Regions from separate parts of the Cytophaga hutchinsonii ATCC 33406 genome, predicted to be linked through region 2. Evidence: riboswitches for the same ligand, from Rfam matches in the RefSeq annotation. Region 2 holds a riboswitch; each other region holds the start of a gene.
The links. Region 2 has a riboswitch for S-adenosylmethionine ahead of CHU_RS04820 (hypothetical protein). Riboswitches for the same ligand answer to the same signal wherever they lie in the genome.

Region 1 (8,494 bases), 990 kb from region 2:
CAAAAACCGGAATCGGCTGACCTTCCACCAGCCAGTTTGCTTCTACGATCTCTCGTTCATCCCCATCCATTACATCAGGCTTACCGAATATAATCCTGAATTTATTTTTCAAACCTCTTGTTCTGTTAAACCGGTAACTCATTTCAATCAGATAGTGAAAATGCTGCCATAAGAAACTGTGTGTTTTTAAGGGCTTGGTAATACCGTATACAGGCTTTGTCTGCTCCTCTTTAAATGTTCCGAAGAGTTTATCCCAGAACACAAACATATCGCCGTAATTCTTGTCTAAATACTCTGTATTGGAAGCGTGATGTACCCGGTGGTGTGAGGGTGTTATAAATACTTTTTCGATCCAGCCAAGCTTGCCGACAAGTTCTGTATGAGTAAAAAACGAATAGCTCCCATGAATAACTAACGTAAGAATTACCATTTCCGGCGGAAAACCGATTAAGGGCAACACACACCAGAATACATTTCTGACCAATGCCTGAAATACGGTAATGCGTGTGGAAGTTGTGTAATTGAAGTCTTCACTCTGATGGTGTACAATATGAAACGCCCACAAAATATTGATCTCATGACCCAGACGATGATACCAGTACCAGACAAAATCCGTGAGTAATATTAATGCGACCCAGCTGTACCAGCTTGATACAATATCAATCAATGCAAAATGGTTGTGAATGTACCGGAATACAAAATAGAACACCCCGGCAAGCCATATGTTGCATAAGCGCTCCGCAGCACCGATAGAAAGATTAGAGATTATTTTTTTGTAGCTGAATACAATCCCGAATATTTTTTTGGCAAGCAGCATTTCAACTCCGATGAAAGCCAGTACTGCCAGTATCCCCCATGCGTATATAGTCATATAGGTTCTGTTTTTAAATTAGAATAAATAAAAAGGCCCGGTTAAACACTTGTTTTAACCGAGCCTTGAATAGAACGTTCATTAACCTACGTTTGCGTATGCAAATGTTTCGGTGTTAAAATAACTTTCCAATGCTTCGTTAAACTGCTCCGGACGCTCCATCATAGGTGCGTGCCCGCATTCTTCAATGATACGAAGCTCGGTGTTTCCGGAAAGTAATTTTTTAAATTTATAAGCAATCTCAAGCGGTGTAATCCTGTCCTGTCTGCCCCATACAAGTAACGTTGGAGTAGTTATCTGTTTTAACGCATCTGCAACATTATTCCCGTTTGCAGCACGCACGATTTTAATAACACGAATCGATTTGCGTATATCGTTTACTGTTTCAAAGACCTGATCAACCAGATTTTTAGTAACAATATTGTCGTTGTGGAATGTATAACGTACACGGTCTTCGATATAAGCATAGTCACCACGTTTCGGATAACTTGCCCCCATAGTGCTTTCATATAAACCAGCGCTGCCCGTTAACACCAAACGGATCACCTTTTCAGGATACGCAACAGAATACAAAATTGCTACCTGTCCGCCTAAAGAATTTCCAACCAGATTGAAACGCTCTATTTTTAATTCTGTAACCAATTCATGAAGATACGTTACCAAACCATCCAGACCATCTTTTTGCATGGTGCCATCATAGATCGGCATAATAGGTACAACAACGCGATAGCTCTTACTGAAATGATCGATCGTTGCTTTCCAGTTGCTAAGCTCACCAAACAATCCGTGCAGGAAAATAATTGTTTCGCCTTCTCCTTTTTCATGGAAGTTAAAAATCTGACGTTTTTCTGATTTATTGTTCTTGAATATCATGGCTGCTATTTATTTAAATGTGTAATTTATTTTATTAAAATATCTGTTAGTAAAAACTATTAGTTTCTTCTTTTATATGTAGTGGCATTAGCTGTCAGTAATTGTTTCAATTCGAAATCAAATACCTGCTTCAATTTATTTTCCTTGGTAATATTCTGCTTAAACTCAACGCTTCCTTTCAGTATTGAAAACACTTTTTGAAAATAATTTAAGACACGTGTATAATCTTCCGTTCTGATCTGGATAAAAAATTCTTTTCTTTCTGAATCAACTTCCACCTGTACACCATTCACATTCCCTGATCTGAATAAGCCTTTCAGTAACGAATAGCTATAATCGTTATCCCATAAGCTGAATTTAAACGTATAACCGTAGCCGCCTTTAAAATAAAGCTCAGCGTGTATATGGCTTTCTGCCGATTTCAAACCCGGATAATTAATTTCCATAATGTCTTCCTGATTGTTTAACCAGCGGGCCACATAGTTTGCCGTTCTTGAATAATCACCAAATTTGCGTGAAGCTTTTTTTACCAGCTTTTCAAGATAATCTTCCTTGTCTGCAAATAAATACGTCCACTTAGTATGCAGTATCCGGTTATTTTTTTGAACCCCCAGAACCGTTTTTCCTAAAACTTTATCCTTATTTGAATGCAGAATTCCATTTTCACCTTCAACAATAAATGCATGTACGCGATGCTTACTGAATAACTCAATCGAAGATGTATCGATCAGAACGAAATCCGCTCCGTCTTTCAATGGAGAATAAATGTGCCCAAGGCCGCCGAACGTGTTATCAAACACAACCGGAATATTCAGGCTATGTGCCTTCTGGATAATGTATCCGTAATCCTGTACATTCAATGTCTGCTGTTGAATCGTAGAAATATATACAACATCGATGGCATTTGTAAGAATAGATTCCCAATCATCTGCTGAATAATTTTCAGTATAGATTATTGATACACTTTTGCGCTGAAAGATTGCGGTATCTTCAAGCCACTCTCTTTTGGATTGAAAACTTAAAACAGTACCTCCTTTAGGTAACAGGTTTTTAATTAATGAAAAACGTGCCGAACGGAATGTTTTTTTAGCAAGTGCATTTACACCGCTTTCTATTGAAGCAATCTGTTTTTCTACTTCCAGTAATTGGTGGTTGGTAGAAATGGAATGCGAAATTTTATTTATTTCTGAAAGTGTATATACTGGACGATTGGATAGTGTTATAGCTGTCATGATAATACGTGTTAAATGAGTAAATAAATTAAAGATTGGCTGAAAGAGGCCGGTGATTTTAGTTTCAACAACAGGCTGTGGCTAAACTAAAATGAAGTGAGGTCAAAAGTTGTTTTTTCATACGATGGTAATTTATAGTTCCCTTTTATTTTTGGGCAGGTTTAGCACCGTTCTTTAAGTCGGTTGCTATAGGATCATTGAGCCTGCTCTCTTCCCTATTCTGTATAAATGCTGTGCGCTTAGCACTAACTGAATGTAAAATTGCATCATTTATTTTAATAATGCAAGTATCTCTATCGGTTTAATAGAGATTAATTTTAATAAACTGATTAACAGAATATTAATTACTCATAAATATTTCCACATAACAAAAAATGGCGTAATTGTTTCACAAATGTATACTCTAATAATAGAGAATGTTTCAGCCGTTTATGTAAGCTTAAATAAATGAAAGCAATGTAAAATTAAAGCGTTAATTTTACATGGAATAACGAATATGATGATAGAAGTAGGAAAAAATAATGTCTTAACTGCTTTACGCATGACAAGCGTAGGTATGTATCTGGGCAACGATGAAGGCGAAGAGGTTTTATTACCTAATAAATATGTACCCGATGATTTCAATGTAGATGACAGCATTGATGTCTTTATATACAAGGATTCCGAAGACCGCATTATTGCAACAAACCTGGAACCTAAAATTAAATTAAATGAGTTTGCTTGTTTGATTTGTAAAGATGTAAACAACATTGGTGCTTTCCTGGATTGGGGCCTGGAAAAAGATCTGCTTGTTCCCTTTCGTGAACAAGGCAAAAAAATGGAAGTTGGCAAACGCTATCCGGTTTATCTGTATCTGGATGAACGCACAGGCAGACTAGCCGCGTCCAGCAAGATAGAGAGCTTTATTGAAAAACAGAACATCAGATTAGAAGTGGGTGAAAAAGTTAATTTGTTGATTTGTTATACCAGTGATCTTGGTGTGAATGTAATCATCAATAATACCTACAAAGGAATTATCTATCACAACGATCTCTTCACGTATATTTCCATTGGCGATAAAGTTGAAGGATATATTAAAAATATCCGTGAAGAAGGAAAGATTGATGTAACGCTGCAGAAGCTTGGCTACAGCCAGATTGAAGACGCTGCAGAAAAAATCTTATCAAAACTTCGTGCCTCTGCGGGTGTTTTAAAATTAACGGACAAAAGTGATTCAGAAGAAATCATGTTCCGCTTGCAGATGAGTAAAAAGAATTTTAAGAAAGCAATCGGTGGTTTATATAAACAAGGGCTGATCCGTCTGGAAGAAGACGGCATATATCTGGTCTAACGTTATTGATCCCATAAACCTATGAAATTTGAAGTCCTGTTTATCTGCAGGACTTTTTTTATATACAAAAAGTGCAAAATTATTTTTAGAATGCTTTTGCTTTTTTTCACCATATAATCTTTGGTGGTATTTCCTTTCCTAGTATTGATTTGAATTGCCTATTACAAAACAGCCAAATATTTAAAATTTTACCTGATTTATAATGATTTAATGTATTGCAAATATTACCCTAGTAACTTGGTAGATATAATAGATTATATCTACATTTGATTTATAAATCATTATTTAATCCAAATTAAGAGGAAAAATGTCAGACGTAAACAAACAAACAGCCCTTGGTGATGTAGCCGCAAGGCAATTAGCCATAGCAACCAGAACGGTACCACAAATGGTAGCAATTACCCCAAGGTGGTTAACGCATTTATTGAATTGGATTCCTGTAGAATCAGGTGTATACCGTTTAAACAAAGTAAAAGACGGCAGTGTAGCTGAAGTAGATTGTTCAGGCAGAGACGAACGCGAATTACCGCATACCTTCATTGATTATGTTGAAAATCCACGTGAGTATAATCTGAGTGCTGTAAACACGGTGCTTGATGTACATACGCGTGTATCAGACTTATACAGCAAACCCTACAATCAGATCAGCGAACAGTTACGCTTAACGATCGAAAGCATCAAGGAACGTCAGGAAAGTGAATTGATCAACAACAGAGAATATGGGTTGTTAGCAAGTGTTGCTACTGCGCAGCGTATCAAAACACGTGTAGGTGCCCCTACTCCGGATGACTTTGATGAACTCATCACTAAAGTATGGAAAGAACCGGGTTTCTTTTTATTGCACCCCTTAGCGATTGCAGCCTTTGGCCGTGAGTGTACACGCAGAGGTGTTCCACCTCCAACGGTTTCTCTTTTCGGTTCTCAGTTCATTACGTGGAGAGGTATTCCATTGATCCCTTCGGATAAACTGCCGATTGAAAATGGCAGAACAAAAATCTTATTATTACGCACAGGTGAAAGCCGTCAGGGTGTTGTAGGTCTTTATCAGCCGGGCTTGCCGGGCGAACAGTCTCCAGGCTTAGCAGTACGCTTTATGGGCATCAACGATAAAGCCATTGCTTCTTATTTAGTATCACTATACTGTTCATTAGCTGTATTGGTTGACGATGCCATTGCAGTGCTTGAAGACGTTGATATCACGAACTACCATGAGTACAAATATTAATTCAAACAACTTACCAGACGTAAGTTCACTTGAAAAGCTAGCAAATGAATTGTTCTTAGCTCTGCCCGGAAATTTTCCGAATCCGGAATCTTTGCGTGAGAAGCTGAACAGTTCATCCGGCAGCGATGCAGCATTTGGTCAGACTGAACGATTCAATCTAAAAGATCCTCAAACATCTTTTCAGAATCCGCATAGCTATGAACCACAGCAGGCATTGCCTTCAGGAAGCGGTCTGGGTATCTCTCCTTCTGTGCTACAGCATACCAATACAATTGATGTGCAGGCATTGCAGAATTTAATTCCCGGTGAATCGTACAAAGGAGGCATTACGCCTTATTCTCCGACCGACCAAGGAAATGCTGTAAATGCTTCGGATCCGCAAACCAGTTTTGCTGAGCCTAAACATGAAAGCCGCGGTATTCCCACTTCCCTTTCCGGAAGCGGTATTTCCCCATCTGCCTTACAGCATGGCCAGAAGCCGGATAAGCTTCCGACTGTACATGAACAGGCGTATGGAAACGATCTTACAAGCATACTTACATCTATTAATACGTTTGAGCTAAGTCCGCAGCTACCACTCGTAAACGATTCTTCTTTTTATTTTCTTTCTGAAACCAGGAATTACGGATCGAATACAAAAGTAAATCAACAGCAGCACACTTCTGTTAAAGAAGTACATACTCCAGGCGGTATTCTGTCAAAACCATTTGATGTTAATCTGATAAAAAAGGATTTTCCGATTTTACAGGAACGTGTAAACGGGCGACCGTTGATCTGGCTGGACAATGCAGCAACCACGCAGAAACCCAAACAGGTAATTGACCGGATCAGCTATTTCTATGAGCATGAAAATTCGAACATTCACCGTGCAGCGCATGAGCTGGCTGCACGTGCAACGGATGCCTATGAAAGTGCCCGTCAGAAAGTACAAACGTTCATCAATGCCGGTTCAATTAATGAAATCATATTTGTGCGTGGTGCAACAGAAGCAATCAACCTGATCGCAAAAAGCTGGGGCGAACAGAATCTGCAGGCCGGAGATGAAATCATTGTAAGCCATCTGGAACACCACGCGAACATTGTTCCGTGGCAGCAGCTGGCGGCAAAGAAAGGTTTAAAGCTACGTGTCATTCCGGTGGATGATGACGGACAGATCATACTTGAAGAATACGCCAAACTGCTGGGGCCAAAAACAAAACTTGTTTCTTTCACCCAGGTATCAAATGCATTGGGCACTGTAACGCCTGCAAAAAAAATCGTTGAGCTGGCACATCAGGCCGGTGCAAAAGTTTTGGTAGATGGGGCCCAATCCATTTCCCACATGCGTGTAGATGTGCGTAACCTGAATTGTGACTGGTTTGTATTTTCCGGACACAAAGTATTCGGACCAACAGGTATTGGTGTTGTATATGGAAAAGAAGATCTGCTGAATGAAACGAATCCATGGCAAGGCGGCGGTAATATGATTGTTGATGTAACATTCGAACATACTACCTATCACAAAGCACCGGGGCGGTTTGAAGCCGGTACGGGAAACATTGCAGATGCTGTAGGCTTGGGAGCCGCGCTTGATTACGTAAGCAGACTTGGCATTGATGTGATCAATCAATACGAACATTATCTACTCGTGTATGCTACAAAATTATTGAAAGATATTCCGGGTTTACGCCTGATCGGTACGGCCGAAGACAAAGCATCGGTATTATCGTTTGTGTTTGATGGCTATAAAACAGAAGAAGTTGGTGCAGCGCTTAACCAGGAAGGCATTGCAGTACGTTCCGGGCATCATTGTGCGCAGCCTATCTTAAGACGCTTCGGACTGGAAGCAACCGTTCGCCCATCGCTGGCCTTCTACAATACATGTTCGGATATTGATGTGCTTGTTGAAACGCTTTACCGTTTACGCAGCGGACATAAACGTGCCATAAGATAATTGTAGTCTGCATCTTTAACTTCTGTAAATGATGAAAGAAAATATAAATACACAATCACTGATCGATTTACTTCGAAAAACGCATCATGCAGAATGGGAAGCCACCCCTTCTGCACACGATGCCATTACCTGGTTAGGCGACCTGGTACAATTTTTATTTCCCAGTAATCATTTACCCAAACAGTCTTCATATGAAGGCATATTAAAAAAGAACCAGATCGACCTGGAAAATATTCTGCTGAGTTATGTAGAAGCACACAAGCTTAATATCGAACAGGCTGTTTCCAGTTTTTACAATGGCTTAGGTAACCTATATCAGAATCTGCGGGAAGATGCTTCAAAGATCAACGAATTTGATCCGGCTGCAACCAGCGTCAATGAAGTGATTGTGTCCTATCCTGGGTTTTATGCCATTACGGTTTACCGGATCGCACATAAGCTGGCAGAATTGAATATTCCTATTCTCCCGCGCATTCTCAGTGAATATGCACATGGAAAAACAGGTATTGATATTCACCCCAACGCAAGCATAGATGTCCCGTTTGTGATTGATCACGGAACGGGAATTGTTATCGGGGCAACAAGTGTGATCGGTAAAAATGTATGTATTTACCAGGGTGTAACTCTTGGTGCGCTGCACGTATCCAAAATTATGGCCGAGATCAAAAGACACCCTACCGTTGAAGATAACGTAGTGATTTATGCACGTACTACCATTCTGGGGGGAAACACCGTAATCGGAAAGAACAGCATTATAGGCGGAAGTGTTTTTATAACCAAAAGCATTGAACCGGATTCACAGGTATTTAATACGCACCAGCTGCGCATCAGTAATATCCATGCACGTACATTTGATGAAAACAGAGGAGTAGTATTAAAAAAGCAATCCTGATTTTGTATCTCCGATACGTATGATAACGTATTAAAAAAGCGATCTGCAGGAAAATCTTTTTCTTCAGATCGCTTTAATTTTTATTGCGTTCGTTTTACAGCTTACATCAGAATACCTCTGGTGGGGGTCATTTTCACC
Region 2 (8,494 bases):
CTGCATGGGAGTTTGCAATAACTCCCATGCCCATAAACAATAAACAATCGGGCGGTAAATTTACCTATATCTATACAGCCTCTGCTGCAATAACGCCCGATAGCGCCTTAAAACTGGCCAAGCAGGCTTTTTTCAAAAAAAACCACACCCTAATATATTCCAGTGTCAGTACAGTTGAAAAGCCTGTATGGGTATATTTTAAAACCGACACCTTTCTATCTTCTGAAACACATTTACTGATTCTTGAAAACTGTAACTTCCATTCCATTACACTCTATAAATATGCGCATGACTCATTAAAACGTATTGCGCAAAAAGGTATGAGTGTACCTTACCCATCCGATAATTTATTTCCGGAACAAACATCTTTCGTTGTTGAACCTAACACGATTTATTTCCTTGAATCCATTGATATATATAACACGGTACTTCCTGTTTATATCCGGACAAATACGATAAACATCCACACTTCTGTTTTTAAAAATTATTTCAATGGTTTCTATTGGGGTGTTATTGCTGTAATGGGCATGGTAGCCTTATTTTTCTTCATCCGGTCTAAAGAAAGAGCGTTCATTTATTACTCCCTTTTTTTATTCGGAACTATTGCCTTGAACCTGTGTCTGGAGGGATACTTCTTTGCGTATTTCTGGCCCGGGCATCCTCAGATAAACATGTATAAAATTGCTATCTATGCCTTAAGTGCGGTAACAACACCATTATTTGTCTACCATTTTTTAGACATCAAATCGTATTACCCCGGCATTAAATTTGTCTTTCTGATACTTACCTCCATATTCATATTGATCGCCGTGATGAGTTTTGCCGGCTGGCATGCACAGGCTTTATATACATTACAAATGACTGCTTTTTTACAGATCATCATTTATATTTTATATGGTCTTGGTATCCGGCGAAAAGGTAATGCAAATGCGTCATACTTCATATGGGCGTGGTCACTGTATCTATGTTCCATTATGTTTGCTGTCCTGTCATCTTTAAACATTATTCCGAGCACTGCTTTTGTGAATAATTATGTACAGGTCGGTACGCTGATTCAGGGTGGAATCTTTTCACTGATCATGGCCGGTAAATACCAGCAGTATAAACTGAAACATATTCAATCGCAGCAAAAAATGATTGAAGTATTAAAAGAACGTGAGCTCCTGTTAACGAATCAGAATGACACCCTTGAAACTACTGTATATAACCGTACGGAGGAGTTAAAGCGATCAAATAGTGAACTTAATAATCTGAATGAAAAGCTGAATGAACTGGTTTCTCAAAAAACGTGGGAGCTGCAAAAATCAATCGAAGAGATAAACAATACCAACAATCAGCTGCAGCAGTTCAATTATATTACTTCCCATAATTTACGCGGGCCAATCTCAACACTAAAAGGATTATTTGAATTATATAATCAGGAAACGAACCTTTCAGACAAGCATATCTATGTTGACAAAAGCCTTATTGTTATCAATAGAATGGATGAAATTTTACGGGATTTAAATAAAATTCTATCAAATAAAAACACGGAAAAAATAAAAGAGCTGATTGACTTTGATACGATTATTGCAAACAATTTAAAGCAGCTTGATATTAAGAGAAAGAGTGTAAATATTTATATTAATCCCGCCCTTGAAATAACAGGTATTAAGTCTTTTTATGAAAGTATTTTTTACAATCTGTTTTCCAATGCACAAAAATACAAGCACCCGGAAAGATTGTTGCGAATAGACATTCAAATAACGTCGGCAGCTGCAAACTCTTTTACCATCCATATCTCCGACAACGGAATCGGAATGGATGTATCAAAAGTGGGTGATAAATTATTCGGTTTTTATAAACGCTTCCATGTACATGTGGAAGGAAAAGGTTTAGGCCTGTATATTACAAAAAGTCAGGTGGAAATGCTTGGAGGCACAATCCGTGCGGAAAGCGAACTGCATGTAGGCACAACATTTATTATTGAAATACCTTGTTAGATATATACTGCATTTTATATAAAAAATAGCCCATGACTTAAGTCATGGGCTATTTTTTATATAAAATGCATACCGTTTCTTTATCGGTACAGTTTTAGCTTTTCAAATACAATCTAATAGCGTCCCGAATACTTGTAAATGTCTGTTCAAGTAATTCTTCATTCTCTTCCAGCAATGTTACTCTAAAGCCTTTCAGATCCGAACAGAACGAAGAGATCGGAACCACACAAATACCTTTAGCTGCAAGCAGGTAATATACAAAACGTTTATCCAGATCTACATTCGGCTCACTAATCCACTTCTCTACCAACGCCTTGTTTGCAGCGTTCTCAATAGGCAACGTCTGTTTATCATTCAACACACCATCTTTAAATACAATCGTATTATAAAACGCGCCGTATGTTTCATTAAACATCAGCTCAGGAATCTGCCCAAGTATACCCGCTATAATCTTGCTGCGTTTACCGATCTTGCTGTTCAGCTCTTCCCGATAAGGCAGGTAACGCGGATCAGACATGATCACCGGAATAGCCAGCTGCGGAAGCGTTGTAGAACATACTTCAATCATCTTGGCATTATCCAGTGCAGAACAGAATTTATCAAAATCCTGATCTTTTCCACGGTTATAATATTCCATCCACCCGCAACGTGAGCCCGGCCATGGAAATTCTTTTGAAATACCTTTCATTGCAATACCCGGCACATCTTCAATAACTTCGGCTAAAGAATAGGCACGGGCACCGTTATAGGTAATGTTCAGATAAATTTCATCGCTCAGCAAAAACAGATTAAACTCCCGTGCTATTTCAACGATACGTTTCAATGTTTCCAGCGGATAAACCATCCCCGTAGGGTTATCGGGATTAATAATCAGAATACCGATAATGTTCGGATTGTATTTTACTTTATTATACAGATCATCCAGATCCGGATACCAATGATTATTCGGATCTAATTTATACGTGATCGGATCCTGACTTGCGTGCGCTGCTTCAGCAGAAGAGTGCGTAGAATATGCCGGAGATGGCCCGATTACACGGGAACTGCGGCTGATGAACTGATACACTTTTGCAATCGCATCACCCAGACCATTGAAAAATAAAATATCATCGGCCGTTATTTGAGCACCTGCTTTTTTATTATTTAACTCCGCTAAAAATTGACGCGTTTTTAGAATTCCTTTGGAAGGAGAATAACTATAGCTTTTATTATCTAAGGTCAAATTAGAAATAGTTTCTCTGATCCATTGCGGAACGACATTGTTTTTTTGAATAGGATCTCCAATATTTTCAAACACGATTGACTGACCATTCTTATTGATCAGATCAGCCTTTTTTACAATCTCCCTGATTTCGTAGCTGAGCTCCTTTGCTCCATCACTTAATATCTTATTCCTCATTCTAATTTGATTAAAATCCTGCTAATTTAAGAACACTTTATGGGATTGCGTATAGTTTAGCCTTGAAAGTGTAAAGAAAGTTTATTCTGCACGTTGATCATTCTGCAGGCATTCATTTCACCTCTGTAATCACTTTCCAAATATTGCAATTGCAACTAAACAAAAACAGAATATTATTCTGAATAAATTAATAATTTAAATTATTTCAGAATAATATTTGCAATTTATAATATTTAAACTACATTTGTATCACCTACCCAATTGAGGGTCGTGTATTATACAGAACGAAGGGAGAGATTAGGCTCTATGAACTTCTGGCAACCTGCCCACCAAAGCAAGGTGCTAATTCCTACCCATGTGGAACTATAAAAAGTACGACTATGAAAACAAGAAACTGCTGTTAATTCAATCTGCTTTCTTTGAAAGTAACACCGACTGAAATCATAGATTTAATGTCGCCTCTAAATCATTTCATCAACACTCAATTGCTTACTACCATGACAACTACGATTCAATATAAAACATTGACATTTGCTCAAAATACATTCCGTAATACTGAAACGTTTTCAAAAGCGGAATCTGTTTATACACCAAATGCATTTGACGAAGACCTTTCAAATCTGATTAAACCTGCAACAACACTGGCAGACATCCAGCAGACAATCTATGAAGAAAAAATTATCTGGTCTTTAAAAAAATCGAATCCATTATATAGTTCTGTTTTATTTCTGAACTAATTCAAGTGTAATGCAAAACGTGTACTGCATGCACATCACATACAGTACACGTTTCAAATCCGTTATAAATTCATCCAACACCCGCACCTGATTCGTCAACATGTCTTTACCGATCTATATTGTTAATGCCTTTTCGTTTGGACCATTTACCGGAAACCCTGCTGCTGTCTGCCCGCTTGAATCGTGGCCGGCAGACGGTTTACTGCAATCCGTTGCAGCGCAGAATAACCTTTCAGAAACGGCATTCTTTGTAAAAGATCAGGATACATATACGATCCGCTGGTTTACGCCGCAGGTAGAAGTACCGCTTTGCGGGCATGCAACATTAGCAGCTGCACATATATTATTTAATGAATTAAACTATCCGAAAAATGAGATCCGCTTTCGTTCAAAGAGCGGCGAACTAAAGGTTATTAAAGAAAAAGACATTCTCGTATTAAATTTCCCTTCAGATACATTTAAAGAATTGCCGGCTTCAAAAACATATGGTTCAGACCTCGGACTTAACCCTGTTGCCGTTGCTACGGGCAAAAGTTTCATTTTAATTGAGGTAGCAACAGAACAGGAAGTTATAGAAGCTAACCCCGACCTCCAGGTATTAAAAAAATTAGATGCTGCTATAGGTGTAATCATTACAGCAAAAGGAAATACAGCCGATTTCGTGTCACGGTTTTTCGCACCGCAATCCGGCATAGATGAAGACCCTGTTACAGGATCAGCACATTGTTTGCTGATCCCGTACTGGGCGCAAAAACTAAATAAAGACAATCTGTTTGCCAAACAACTCTCTAAACGAGGCGGTATCCTGCATTGTACCTACGGCGGAACCCGGGTATTTATCGGCGGCAAAGCAGAACTTTATTCCAAAGGGGTAATTAATTATGAGTTATAAATTATGAATTATGAATGAAAAAAAAATAACTTACTTCAATAGACGTAAATTTCAGAATTTATTCCTGCGAGAAATTCATAATTTATAACTCATAATTGATAATTAAAAAAGTGTCTGCTTCTCTCGACGACATGCCTGCTTACGAACATTTTCAGGATGAACTGGATCTTGAATTACTTCGTTATGCAAAAATTCATAAACGCAGCAATACAGTTATTGAAAATGAATTTATTCAATTCATCTGCTTTTCCTTATTTTTATCAAAGCCTGCTGAAATCACACCTGAAATTCTACAGCATTTTTCAAATGAACATGGTGCGTGCAAAGATACCATTACAGCCTATCTACAGTTTATGAATGACGATAAAAATTCGTTCTTAAAAAATTCATTTACTGGATTGCTTGCTGCTATCTAAGACAAAAAAATAAGTCCCGCTTCATTAACGGGACTTATTACTATTAAATATTGTTTACTTTTTCAGTTATACCTCTATCGCTACTTCACCATAAGACTTTGTACGCACATTTGCACCCAATTGATTCAGTAAATTATACAAACCGAAATAAGTACGATTAATATAAATACCATGCCGCGAACCACGTGCCTGGCGGGCATCTTTAATTTCTTTTACGTTGCTGATGTGCTCTCCAAAATCATAAATTCTTTTGAAATAGGAATCATCACTGAAGTCGAATGTTTCGCTGTAGAACGGCAAGCCAAGCAAATGCGTCATCTCACAGAATAAATCAAAAAATATTTCACGCTGCAAAGCAGTATCTTCCGCATCAAAGAAATTCAATCGTTCAAAGGTTTTCAGTAATTCCGTTTTATCTTCTATTACTTCTTTATTCAGCAGTTTAAAATATTCGGTATAAAATTCTTCGGGAATTTCTTTTACACATCCAAAGTCAATAACGCCAAGTGAACCATTGCTGCGCATCAGAAAATTCCCCGGATGCGGGTCTGCGTGTACCGTACGTAACTGATGCATTTGGAAATCATAGAAATCCCACAACAGCTGCCCTATTTGATTCCGGATTTCCTGCGAAGGATTTGTTGCCAGAAACTCTTTCATATGTAACCCTTCCAGCCAATCCATAGTAAGGATACGTTTGCTTGAATATTCGGGGTAATATGCAGGAAAGACTAAACCTGTAATGTGTGCGCATTGCGTTGAAATTTCGTTCGACCGTCTCAACTCAAGTTCGTAATCCGTCTCCTCAATCAGTTTAGATTCTACTTCATCCATATACATGTCCAGATCCTTCTCCTTCATGTTCATTAATCGAAGAGCGAATGGCTTTACCAACTTCAGATCAGATGAAACGCTTTCGGCTACACCGGGATATTGAATTTTAACGGCGAAAACTTTACCATCTTTGGTTGCTTTATGAACCTGTCCGATGGATGCTGCATTAGAAGCATTACGTTCAAAGGTATCAAACATCGACTCAGGCGACTTGCCAAAATATTTCTGAAAGGTTTTAACTACTAATGGATATGACAAAGGCGGTGCACTGTACTGTGCCATTGTGAATTTATCAACATATGCCTGAGGAAGCATATTCTTATCCTGACTCAGCATCTGTGCTACTTTCAGCGCACTGCCTTTAAGCTGACTAAGCGTTTCATATACATCTTTCGAATTATCTTCATGCAGCTGTTCCTTTGTCAACTCCGGATTGAAAGCCTTCTTCGCATAATGCTTGATATAATTCCCTCCTATCTTTGCTCCTGTCTGTACAAATTTGGTTGCACGTTCAACTTTACTGGTAGGAATATTATTTTGCTCTTTCATAATTGGGATTAGGATTTATTGGATTAATCAGTAATTGGGATTATCCTGAGCTGTCTATTTTTTGCTTCAGATGAAATTCATTTGATCAGGAATAAATTAATTATTCTGCTGACATATAATATGTCAATTGTAATTCACTTAATTTTTTAATCCTAAAATTCATGAAGTCAATAAAACTCAATTATACTTCTGAAACAGGAACTTTCCAAAGTCAACAACAGAGTCCAATACCGAATTACCCATCAGATCAAAGGAAAGATTTACTGCTTTTTCAATGGCTGCGTCTGTACGTTCAAAGCCACGGCTCTCATCGTCCATCCAGAATTTCAACACAAACATCAGCTGCATCCATACAAGTTTATCGTAGTTATCTGACAAATACGGACGTTTCACCACTTCATTCTTATCAATGCCTTCATTGATAAGACTCTTTGCATACGCAAGAAACGGCTCTCTGAACGCCTTGATTGGCGAGTTCATCCAGTTATCCGGACGTAAGCTCAATTTAGACGTATGCACAATATAGCTGCGGTAATTTTTCAATACTTCGATCCAGGTGTAATAGAAGGAAAGCAGTTTTTCCCTTGCAGAATACGACTCGTATACTTCTTCACTTTTGAGCTTGGAAAGAGTTTCTTCAAAGATACCCATCCAGACATCTTTCTCTAAGGCCTGAAAAGAATTGTAGTGCTCATAAAATTCTGATTCCCTTCTGTTCAATGTTTTCATGAATTGAAAAACAGATTGCGGAAGTTTACCATTCATCAAAACATATTCGATAAATGTATCACGAAGCTCTTTGGCAGAAATAGCTTCGGAAGTGTGTTGCTGAGATTCTTCGATGTAATGTTCCATAATGTTCAAACAATTGATGTGCGGGGAAGGTTCTGATTAACTCGTATAATTTCAGCATTTATCCACTGAAAGTCAATTAATTCGAAAAAGAAGTTACTATCCTGCCCCAAAATCGTATATATGGCTTTAAAAGCATCAAAATGATCCGTTATAAAGACATACACATCCCCAAACCTTGCTCTGTGAACTATGATGCGCTGCCCGGCGATGAAATGAAACGCCTTTGCAGTAATTGTAAAGAGCATGTATATGATTTCAGAGGGAAGAATGAAGCGTATTTAAATAAGGTATTCAACACTCACGGAAAAGTGTGTGGCGTGTATTATGAAGATCAAATACAAAAACCAAGCATACGTATAGAACGTCCATTTTATTATACACTCGTAACAAAAGCTGTAAGTATAGCTCTTTTCGTCAAAACTTTTTTAACTAGTCATCATACAGATGCTTCAACTACATATTACCCACCTGTACATTACGAACAGCAGGATAGTATAGCTGCAATCAAAGCACAGTTTAAAAACAAGCCAAAAAAATACAACTCGTATACCATCAGTATTTATATTAACACTGTCTTATACAAAAAGAACATATCTGTATATGATGGTTATTTGTTTATGCCCGATGCAACATCTCCGGATGACAGCATTAAAATTATAGTACACAAAAAGAAAGCCCTGCGATATCACAATGTATCGCACTCTATAAAACACAAAGAGTATTTATTTACATTTAAAGAAGCAGATAAAATTGTTGTTGAAATAGATTATAAATTTCATTTTACATTGATCAAAAAAAGACAGATCAGAGGCAAACGCAGAAGTGTTGTG
Region 3 (8,494 bases), 970 kb from region 2:
CCTTCTGTCCGGGCAACAAAAGGAAATACATCCCTTCTTTCAGGTGTGTTGTATCTGAAAATGAAACAAACCCTTTTGCATCAGCAATAGCCGTATCCTGGTAAAAACGCTTGTCGGCATAATAGCGTGCGAGATATACCGTATCAGCTTGTTTAACGCCTTTAATCGTTGCCTTGATTTCATAACCTAGGGGTTTGCCAGCGCTAAAGGACTGAAAGATGCTTGAAAATGCAATCAATAAGAATAGCAAAGGTGTTTTAATCGAATTCATTGTAAATGTGAATTAATGTATAAACAAAGTAGAATGAGTATTTCAATTTCTATACCAAAAGTAAATAGCTGTTAGATTATATGCAAAAAAGGCAGCCTTGCCACCTTTTTGCATATAATCTAACAGAAGTCTATTATTTAGGGAAGCCCTTTTTAAGAGCATCTGTTGCCGCTTTCTTAGCCGAATCTGCTGCTGCTTTTTTCTTTTGCTCAAGAATCTGCTGTTGTCTTTTCAGTTCAGCATCAGCAGCATCTTTTTGTTTCTGAAATTCCGCCGCCGCGGCATCTTTCTGTTTTTGCAATTCTGCTGCCGCCGCATCTTTCTGTTTTTGAAGCTCAGCTTCAGCATCCGCTTTTGCTTTGTCAATTTCTGCCTGTACTTGTTTTGCCTGATCGCTGTTCTTTAATTCTGAAATTGCTGCATCTTTTAATGCTGTTTTATCAACTTCTCCAAAGTTCGTTTTCACGATCGTAACTTTTGTTTTGTCATACGGGCCTTTTACATTTAAGTCAATCACAATGTTTTTCGGCATTGTAATTAAATTGCTTCCTACAAGGCTTGCCATCGCTTTATTGGCTTCGTTACCAAGCGCTCCGGAAGGAGTAGTTAACTGCATGTCATAATCCACGCTCCCATCAAGTTTGTTCTCACCTTTTGTAATGGCAAGTTTAGATTCACCTGATTTAATGTCAAATGGTTTAACAATTAATGATCCGTCAACAATAGTAAAGTTCAACAGCAGATCCTTTATTTCCAGCGGATCCATATTTTTCATTTTCGTTAAACTTGCTACTGTGCCCAATACCGGATTGCTTAGTACTTTTAAAGAACTGGAGCCTAATGAACCTTTCCCATTCAATGTTGAATAAATCGGCATCATTTCTTTATCCAGCAAACCATTCATAACAAGAGCCAGGTTAACATTGCCTTCTACATAGTTAGCAATCGGCGCCATCTTCTTTACAGAGTTGAATGTTTTGTATGCTTCTTTTGCAGCAACATCTTTCATTAACATATCCATCGCAAAAGATGGTTTTGTGATATCCTGTGTGTTATAATCGCCGCTGAATAAGAATGAACCTCCTAATGAGTTAAAGTTCAGCTTGTCCATTTTTACAATACCATTACGAACGATAATAGCACCCTTCATATTGGTCATATCCATGTTGCTATACAATACTTTGTCCATGGCAGCATTAAATGTAAAGTCAATATTTTTCGGAACCTCAACAACTTCCATTGGTACTTCTTCTTCCGGAGCGGCAGGTGTTGTTGTTGGTTCGTCTGACATCCATTCATTTACATCAAACTTTTTAGAAGCCATTGACATTACACCATGAATGGTTGAGTCTTTCCCTCCGAATGCATAGCCCATGTAGTTTGATACATAACCTGTAATATTATAATCGCTTTTACCAAGCATGCCTTCCATCGCTGCTATATTGAAACGCTCAGGTGTTAATGTCAGCAACCCTTTTTTCATCGTATACCCCTGAGGTAAATCTACACTCTTGTACACTAAGTCAGATATATCCAGACTTCCGCTTGTTTGTGTATTACCATAATTACCAGCCTGCACTTCAGATAAAATACCTTTCGTTGTCATGTCTGCGTTCATTCGGCCTGTTAGTGTAGTGCCTTCGATCGGGTAAATCTTCGTCATTTTTGCTAAGTCGATAATACCTTTGATACTTGCTTCGTAATTCGGATCATCAAAGTTTTTAACGAAGGCTTTCATTTCAAATGGTTCGCCATCAAGCAATAGTTTAAAGTAATCTAATAAGAATGTCGATGTCTTCATATTTCCATCGCTATTCACAACAGCGGACACATTGATGTTTTCAATCGGTTTCGGAAACTCCGAAGACTTAACGTATCCATTTGCCAGGTTCATGTTTGCCGTAACCATAGGCATTAATTTTAAAGTATCACTGTATTTGCCTTTAGCCTTAACATCCATTCCAAACAGACCTTTTAATGTTGTTCCTTCTATCGGATAGAATTTTGAAACATCTTCAAGTTTAACTTTGGCGACAACGTTTGCATCAATGTCATATGGATTCATACCATTCATCAGTAATCTGGCATCGATCGGGTTTTGTCCCATATCCATATGGAATTTTTTCAGATCAACAATCATATGGTCAATAACGCCATCTTTGTCGTCCACATGTAAATCAAGATTAATATTCTTAACGGCATCCGGTAAGTCAGGATATTGAAAATAACCATCTTTGATAAGCATGTTCAAGCCAAAACCCGGCATGGTTGTTTCGTTGTAAACTCCTTTCACATAACCGTCAAAACCAATGATACCTTCTGTTTTTACTTTTTCAAAATCTTTGTTGTATACCGCAGGTAAAAGAGATAATAAATTTTTAAAATCTGTTTCTTTTGCATTGTATGTGATATCCATTTTGATATCATCCGTAGGCATTTCAATAGCACCGTTGAACCCGAATTTAAAATCATTGATAGCAAATTCATTGTCTAAAAATTTATAAACAGATTTTGCTAAATCAATATTCATAGCAGCATCAGCTGTTACCGTTTGTCCGTCTAAGTATTTTGTACCATCGTATTCAACAAGTACGTTGGTTGATTTTGTATATGTTTTGAGATCATATACATCCGCCATTATATCGCCGCTACCTTTGTGGTCCAGATGTTTCAGTTCAGCATACATAGGCATTGTCTGATCATCATAAATGATTGTGCCATCTTTGATTTCCCATTTTTCAATACTCAGGTTTAGCGTGCTAGGTTCTTCAGGTGCAGCAGGCGCTTGTGTTGTATCCGGGTAAGTAATATCCCAGCTCATCTTACCGCTTTTGTCAAAAATTGTAACAATTTTAGGCTGATCCAGAAATACACCTTTAACTTTTATCTGATCTCCTGAAATAACACTCATGATATCGATTGTTAAACTGAATTGCTTTGCTGCGAAAAGCGTATCGCCTTTGAATTCTGTTACATTCGACACCAATCCCAATTCATCGATAGAGACTGTAAGGTTCGGGAAGTGAGAGAAAAGCGACAGGCTAAAAGATTCGGCGTTATACCAAACCTGTCCGTTGATATTTTTTTTGATCTGTTCGTCTATTATTCCTTTGATTTTATCCTTGAATAAAAAGGGCAGGATAAGCATAGCTAATAATAAGACTCCGATAGATATACCAGAGATCTTTAAGAATTTTTTCATACCTAGTATTTGTTGAGTTGAAAAGGAAATAAAATTCGGTTTGTACAATATTATATGACAAACGAAATTTACTAAAAAATCGTGCTTTTATGCTAGAATTAAAGGCTTTTTATTGAATAATACTTATTCGAGATAAAAATTCCGGATAACAACATCCAGTTTGTCCGTTTCCGTTAAAAACCCATCGTGGCCATACAGAGAATCAATGCATACATATTGTGCTCCGGAGATATGCTTCGCAACGTATTCCTGTTCGCAAACCGGAAATAAAATATCTGAAGAAATACCGATGACAAGTGTTTTAGAGCGGATAGATGCTAATGCTGCTGCAGCACTTTCTCTGTTTCTTCCTACATGATGACTGTCCATTGCTTTAGACAGATACCAATAGGAGTGGCAGTTGAAGCGTTTTACTAATTTATCACCCTGGTAATGCTGATAGGTAATAGCTCTGTAATCATCCGTTTTAGAAGAGTCTTCTTCACGCTGTGTTTCTACATAGGTCTCGTAACTTCTGTAGGAAAGCATAGCTATAGAGCGTGCCGTTTTCAACCCTTCTCTGCCTGCGTCAAGCGAAGGATTTTTCCATGTAGGGTCCATGTCTATTGCCATACGCTGCGACTCATTAAAGGCAATGCCCCAGGGAGAGTGAAATGCATTTGTAGATAATAGTATAAGATGCTGAAATAAATGAGGCTGTTGAATGGCCCACTCCATCGCTTGCTGCCCGCCCAGAGAACCGCCAATAAGTGTATGAATTTTTTTTATTTCTAAGTGTTCTCTCAGTATATCATGAATGGTAACCATGTCGCGGATGGTGACAACCGGGAAGGAAAGGAAGTATGGTTTATTTGTTTCCGGATTTGTTTCTGTTGGTCCGGTAGTGCCGTAGCAGGAAGATAGAATATTGGCGCACACGATAAAGTGTTCTTGCGGATTATATAAATAATCTGTACCAACAAGACCCGGCCACCAGGATTCTACATCGGAATTAGCGGTAAGCGCATGGCAAACCCAAATGATATTATCTTCATCTGCATTTCTGATGCCTGAAGTGGAATATTGAATGCGGACTTCGGGTAAAACAGCGCCGGACTCAAGCGTAACCGGAGATTTGTGCGTATAAATATGATACTCCATTATTGCAACGCAGTTAAACGTTCAACAATAGAAATCCCTGTAAAATACACTGTAGAAGTGTAAGAGCAGAAATGGGTAAGAGATAATGCTGTTGCTCGACTTTCGTCAAGTAGGGTGTTTTTAATCATATGCAATTAATTTATATGCCCTGTTTATTCAGGTCAGGAATTAGCACCTTTCTGGATTTGCTCCCGGAGGTTGCTAGAGGTTCAAAGAGCCCGTTCTCTCCCCTCTTCTTTATAAATCAACTACTACGTAATTGATTTTGAGTAGACAAAAATAGGCATGTCAATTAGAAAAACAAACTTTTATTTTGCATTCCACATAAAAATCTGGCGTTTGATTCAATTTATGAGCGAAAGAGCAGTGGTTTATTGTTTTAAAATAACTTCATACAGAATATTTAAAAAATGATATTGCTGTATCTTAGGGAGTTCTAAAATGAATATAGCTTAAAACAACTTTAGCTATGCATTCCCGTTATATACAATATAATATATTTAAGAGCGTATTGTTGAATTGTTCTTAAAATATTTATTTATTGCATGTTGTACTAAGTTACATTAGTGGCCACAAACCGTCAATCTTTCAATAATTCCAAATCAACTTTTTAAAAAGTACATTCAAATTCGTTTGAAAGAAAATAGTTAAATGACTCAATATAAAAATCCAAATTATTGGTTCTTGTTACTATCTGCAGTGTTAATGACCGCAATCGCAGTAATAAGTTATTTCTGTCCGAGCAAACTCCCATTTGCTACGGAAGGGGTGCCAATAAAATTGTACCGGTTAAATTATGGAATTATAGCACTTATGATTTTGCTGACAAATAATCTAACAGCAATAAGAGCATATTTGATTATTACAGGGTGGATTATGATTTTCTTTGTTGTTTCTACCTGGATAAACCTCCCAATAGAAGATGTTCTGCATTTTACCAAACAAGACAATATTTTACACTCAAATGTGGGTGTGATTTCTATTTTTATCGGAGTCATTTATAGCCAGACTCCGACAGAAAAGTCTCTATAAAATATTTAGGGCCTGCTCTTTTATTTTTTCCAGTTCCTCTTTCATCTGTACAACATAACGCTGGATATTTGCATCATTTGCTTTAGAACCAATCGTATTGATTTCACGGCCGATCTCCTGCGCGATGAATCCTAATTTCTTTCCACTAGGCTCAGGAATATCCATGGATTCTAAAAAATAATTTAAGTGGCTGCGCAAACGCACTTTTTCCTCGCTGATATCAAGTTTTTCAATATAGAAAATCAATTCCTGCTCAAAACGGCTGTTGTCTAATTGTTCGGATTTGCTGAATTCATCAAAATGCTGTCTGATGCGTGTACGAATAGCTTCGATGCGCTGTGGGTCAAATACTTCAACCTGAGTCAAGCAGTCGGCAATCGTTTTAATATATTCCTTAAATTTTAACGCAAGTGTGTTTCCTTCATCTGTCCGGAATTCATTGCACTTGGCAATAGCATCCAGCAAAACTTTTTGAATCAGCAGCCAGTCTTCCGTATTATCCGGATTTTCAACTTCAGATTCCATCGCCTTAGGCATTTGCAGTGCTAACTTAAATAAATCTGACGAGTCAACAATACCTATAGCATCAGCCGTTTCCTTAAGGTCTTTGTAATATAATGCAACCAGTTCTCTATTGATAAATACTTTTGGCTTAACACCTCCCTTTGATTGAACATCTATGCTCAAGCCCACTTTTCCACGCTCAACCGTATTGTTCAGCAGGTTTCTTATTTCAAGTTCTCTATCAGAATACTCTTTTGAAAGCCGTAGATTTAAATCTAAAAATTTAGAGTTAAGGGATTTAATTTCTACAGTAACTGAAATTTTATCGTTCTCAGCAGTCTGGGAACCGTAACCTGTCATTGATTTAATCATAAGAGAATACTTGTATTTAGCGCAATATAGTGAAAAGTAAAAAAGAACCTAAAGACTCTGAAGCGCTATGTAAGGAAAAGCAAAAAGGTCATGCACTTTTGCATGACCTTTCAGTTATTATATTAAACTAATTTATTCGCAACTAAATATTCAGCAATTTGAACTGCATTTGTAGCAGCACCTTTACGCAGGTTATCTGCAACGATCCATAAATTCAATGTTTTCGGCTGAGATTCATCTCTGCGTATGCGGCCAACAAAGACTTCATCTCTGTTATGCGCGTCCATTGGCGTAGGATACTCTAATTTAGACGGATTGTCTTTAACAATGATACCCGGAGCTTTAGAAAGTAATTCTTTTACTTCATTAACATCAAAGTCATTTTCAAACTCAATATTTACAGACTCAGAGTGTCCGCCAATAACCGGAACACGAACTGTTGTTGCAGTAACTTTGATTGAATCGTCGCCCATGATCTTGTTTGTTTCCAAAATCATTTTCATTTCTTCTTTTGTATATCCGTTTTCCTGGAATACATCAATGTGTGGCAATAAATTTAAATCAATCTGATATGGATATGCTTTTACACCATTCATAATGCCTTTACGTTCGTCAAATAACTGATCAACTGCTTTTTTACCAGTACCCGTTACAGACTGATACGTTGAAACAACAACACGTTTGATTTTATATTTTTTATGTAATGGCTCCAATACTACTACCATCTGAATTGTAGAGCAGTTCGGGTTTGCAATAATCTTATCTTCTTTTGTTAAAACATTTGCGTTTACTTCCGGAACAACTAATTTCTTAGTCGGATCCATTCTCCATGCAGAAGAGTTGTCAATTACTGTGGTGCCAGCGGCAGCAAACAACGGTGCAAGCTCTAAAGATGTTCCTCCACCCGCTGAAAATACAGCGATTTCAGGCTTCATAGCGATTGCTGTTTCGGCTGTAACTACTTTATACTTATTACCATTGTATTCTACTTCTTTACCAACTGACTTTTCAGAAGCTACAGGAATTAGTTCTGTTATAGGGAAATTACGTTCTTTAAGAACGTTAAGCATTTGGGTTCCTACCAAACCGGTAGCGCCAACTACAGCTACTTTCATTTGTTTACTTTAGTTAATTAATTAACACTTTTTAAAAAGAGTCGCAATTTACCACTTTTTTTCTCCTAATTTCACTTATTCAATCGATGTTTTTTGACTAATATTTTTAACGGTATAATATTTTTAATGTAATGATTAGGGTTGTAAAAGTCTTTTTTACAGGATGTTTAGTCTTGTTTAGTGCGTCATTAATTGCTCAGGTATATCATTTTGACACAAGAGAAATACCGATAAATTGGTATGGCAACCGAAGCGATTTTACTGTTAATGCCGTAGGTGAGTTACAATTGAGTGCTGCAGCGGGCACAACCACAGCTTTATTAAGCTGGCCAATCGACAGAACTGAAAATACTTCCTGGGAATTTTTAGTACGCTACGATTTTGCAGCATCTGCCACCAACTATGCAAGCTTCTACTTGCTTTCTTCTGCAGAGGATCTTGTGTCTTCAACAAATAGCGCATATTATTTAAAAATAGGAGGAGAATCGGGAGCAACGGATAAACTTGAATTGATTTTTCAGTCGGGTTCATCCAAAACAACCATTATAGCCAGTCAATCCGGTCTTGCCGGAGGCAATACCATTGCCATGCGGATTCGCATCTGTCAGTTACAAACAGGTGAATGGCTGCTGTTTGGAGATGAAACAGGCGGGCGTAATTTTGTTGCCATTGGAAAAGGAACACATGTTTCTTCTGCGCAGTTTTTATTTTCAGGTATTCGCTGTCTGTATACGTCTACACGCAGAGATAAATTTTATTTTGATGATATAAAAACAGAAGAACCGTTTGCAATAAAAAAGTACGAATTCAATAACGAAAAACAACTTACAATCATCTTCACCAAACCAATAAAAAATC

Region 1: it holds a riboswitch for S-adenosylmethionine, as region 2 does, so the genes downstream of both, CHU_RS08855 (PLP-dependent transferase) here and CHU_RS04820 (hypothetical protein) in region 2, are expected to answer to the same signal.
Region 3: it holds a riboswitch for S-adenosylmethionine, as region 2 does, so the genes downstream of both, metX (homoserine O-acetyltransferase family protein) here and CHU_RS04820 (hypothetical protein) in region 2, are expected to answer to the same signal.

The regions. Positions count from the first base shown of each region.
Region 1 covers NC_008255.1:2,125,135-2,133,628, forward strand. The annotation lists gene CHU_RS08845 (sterol desaturase family protein) at 1-871, opposite strand, end outside; gene CHU_RS08850 (alpha/beta fold hydrolase) at 953-1,744, opposite strand; gene CHU_RS08855 (PLP-dependent transferase) at 1,804-2,976, opposite strand; SAM riboswitch class I at 3,106-3,207, opposite strand; gene CHU_RS08860 (CvfB family protein) at 3,473-4,306, shown strand; gene CHU_RS08865 (family 2A encapsulin nanocompartment shell protein) at 4,614-5,531, shown strand; gene CHU_RS08870 (family 2A encapsulin nanocompartment cargo protein cysteine desulfurase) at 5,515-7,464, shown strand; gene CHU_RS08875 (serine O-acetyltransferase) at 7,493-8,356, shown strand; gene CHU_RS08880 (bestrophin family protein) at 8,458-8,494, opposite strand, start outside.
Region 2 covers NC_008255.1:1,131,457-1,139,950, reverse strand. The annotation lists gene CHU_RS04830 (sensor histidine kinase) at 1-1,982, shown strand, start outside; gene CHU_RS04825 (pyridoxal phosphate-dependent aminotransferase) at 2,077-3,381, opposite strand; SAM riboswitch class I at 3,654-3,753, shown strand; gene CHU_RS04820 (hypothetical protein) at 3,834-4,118, shown strand; gene CHU_RS04815 (PhzF family phenazine biosynthesis protein) at 4,219-5,010, shown strand; gene CHU_RS04810 (hypothetical protein) at 5,121-5,426, shown strand; gene CHU_RS04805 (ABC1 kinase family protein) at 5,493-6,809, opposite strand; gene CHU_RS04800 (TetR family transcriptional regulator C-terminal domain-containing protein) at 6,987-7,664, opposite strand; gene CHU_RS04795 (hypothetical protein) at 7,805-8,494, shown strand, end outside.
Region 3 covers NC_008255.1:160,616-169,109, forward strand. The annotation lists gene CHU_RS00685 (TlpA family protein disulfide reductase) at 1-271, opposite strand, end outside; gene CHU_RS00690 (AsmA-like C-terminal region-containing protein) at 405-3,473, opposite strand; gene metX (homoserine O-acetyltransferase family protein) at 3,597-4,613, opposite strand; SAM riboswitch class I at 4,750-4,859, opposite strand; gene CHU_RS00700 (hypothetical protein) at 5,265-5,645, shown strand; gene CHU_RS00705 (YicC/YloC family endoribonuclease) at 5,640-6,521, opposite strand; gene CHU_RS00710 (aspartate-semialdehyde dehydrogenase) at 6,644-7,636, opposite strand; gene CHU_RS00715 (lamin tail domain-containing protein) at 7,768-8,494, shown strand, end outside.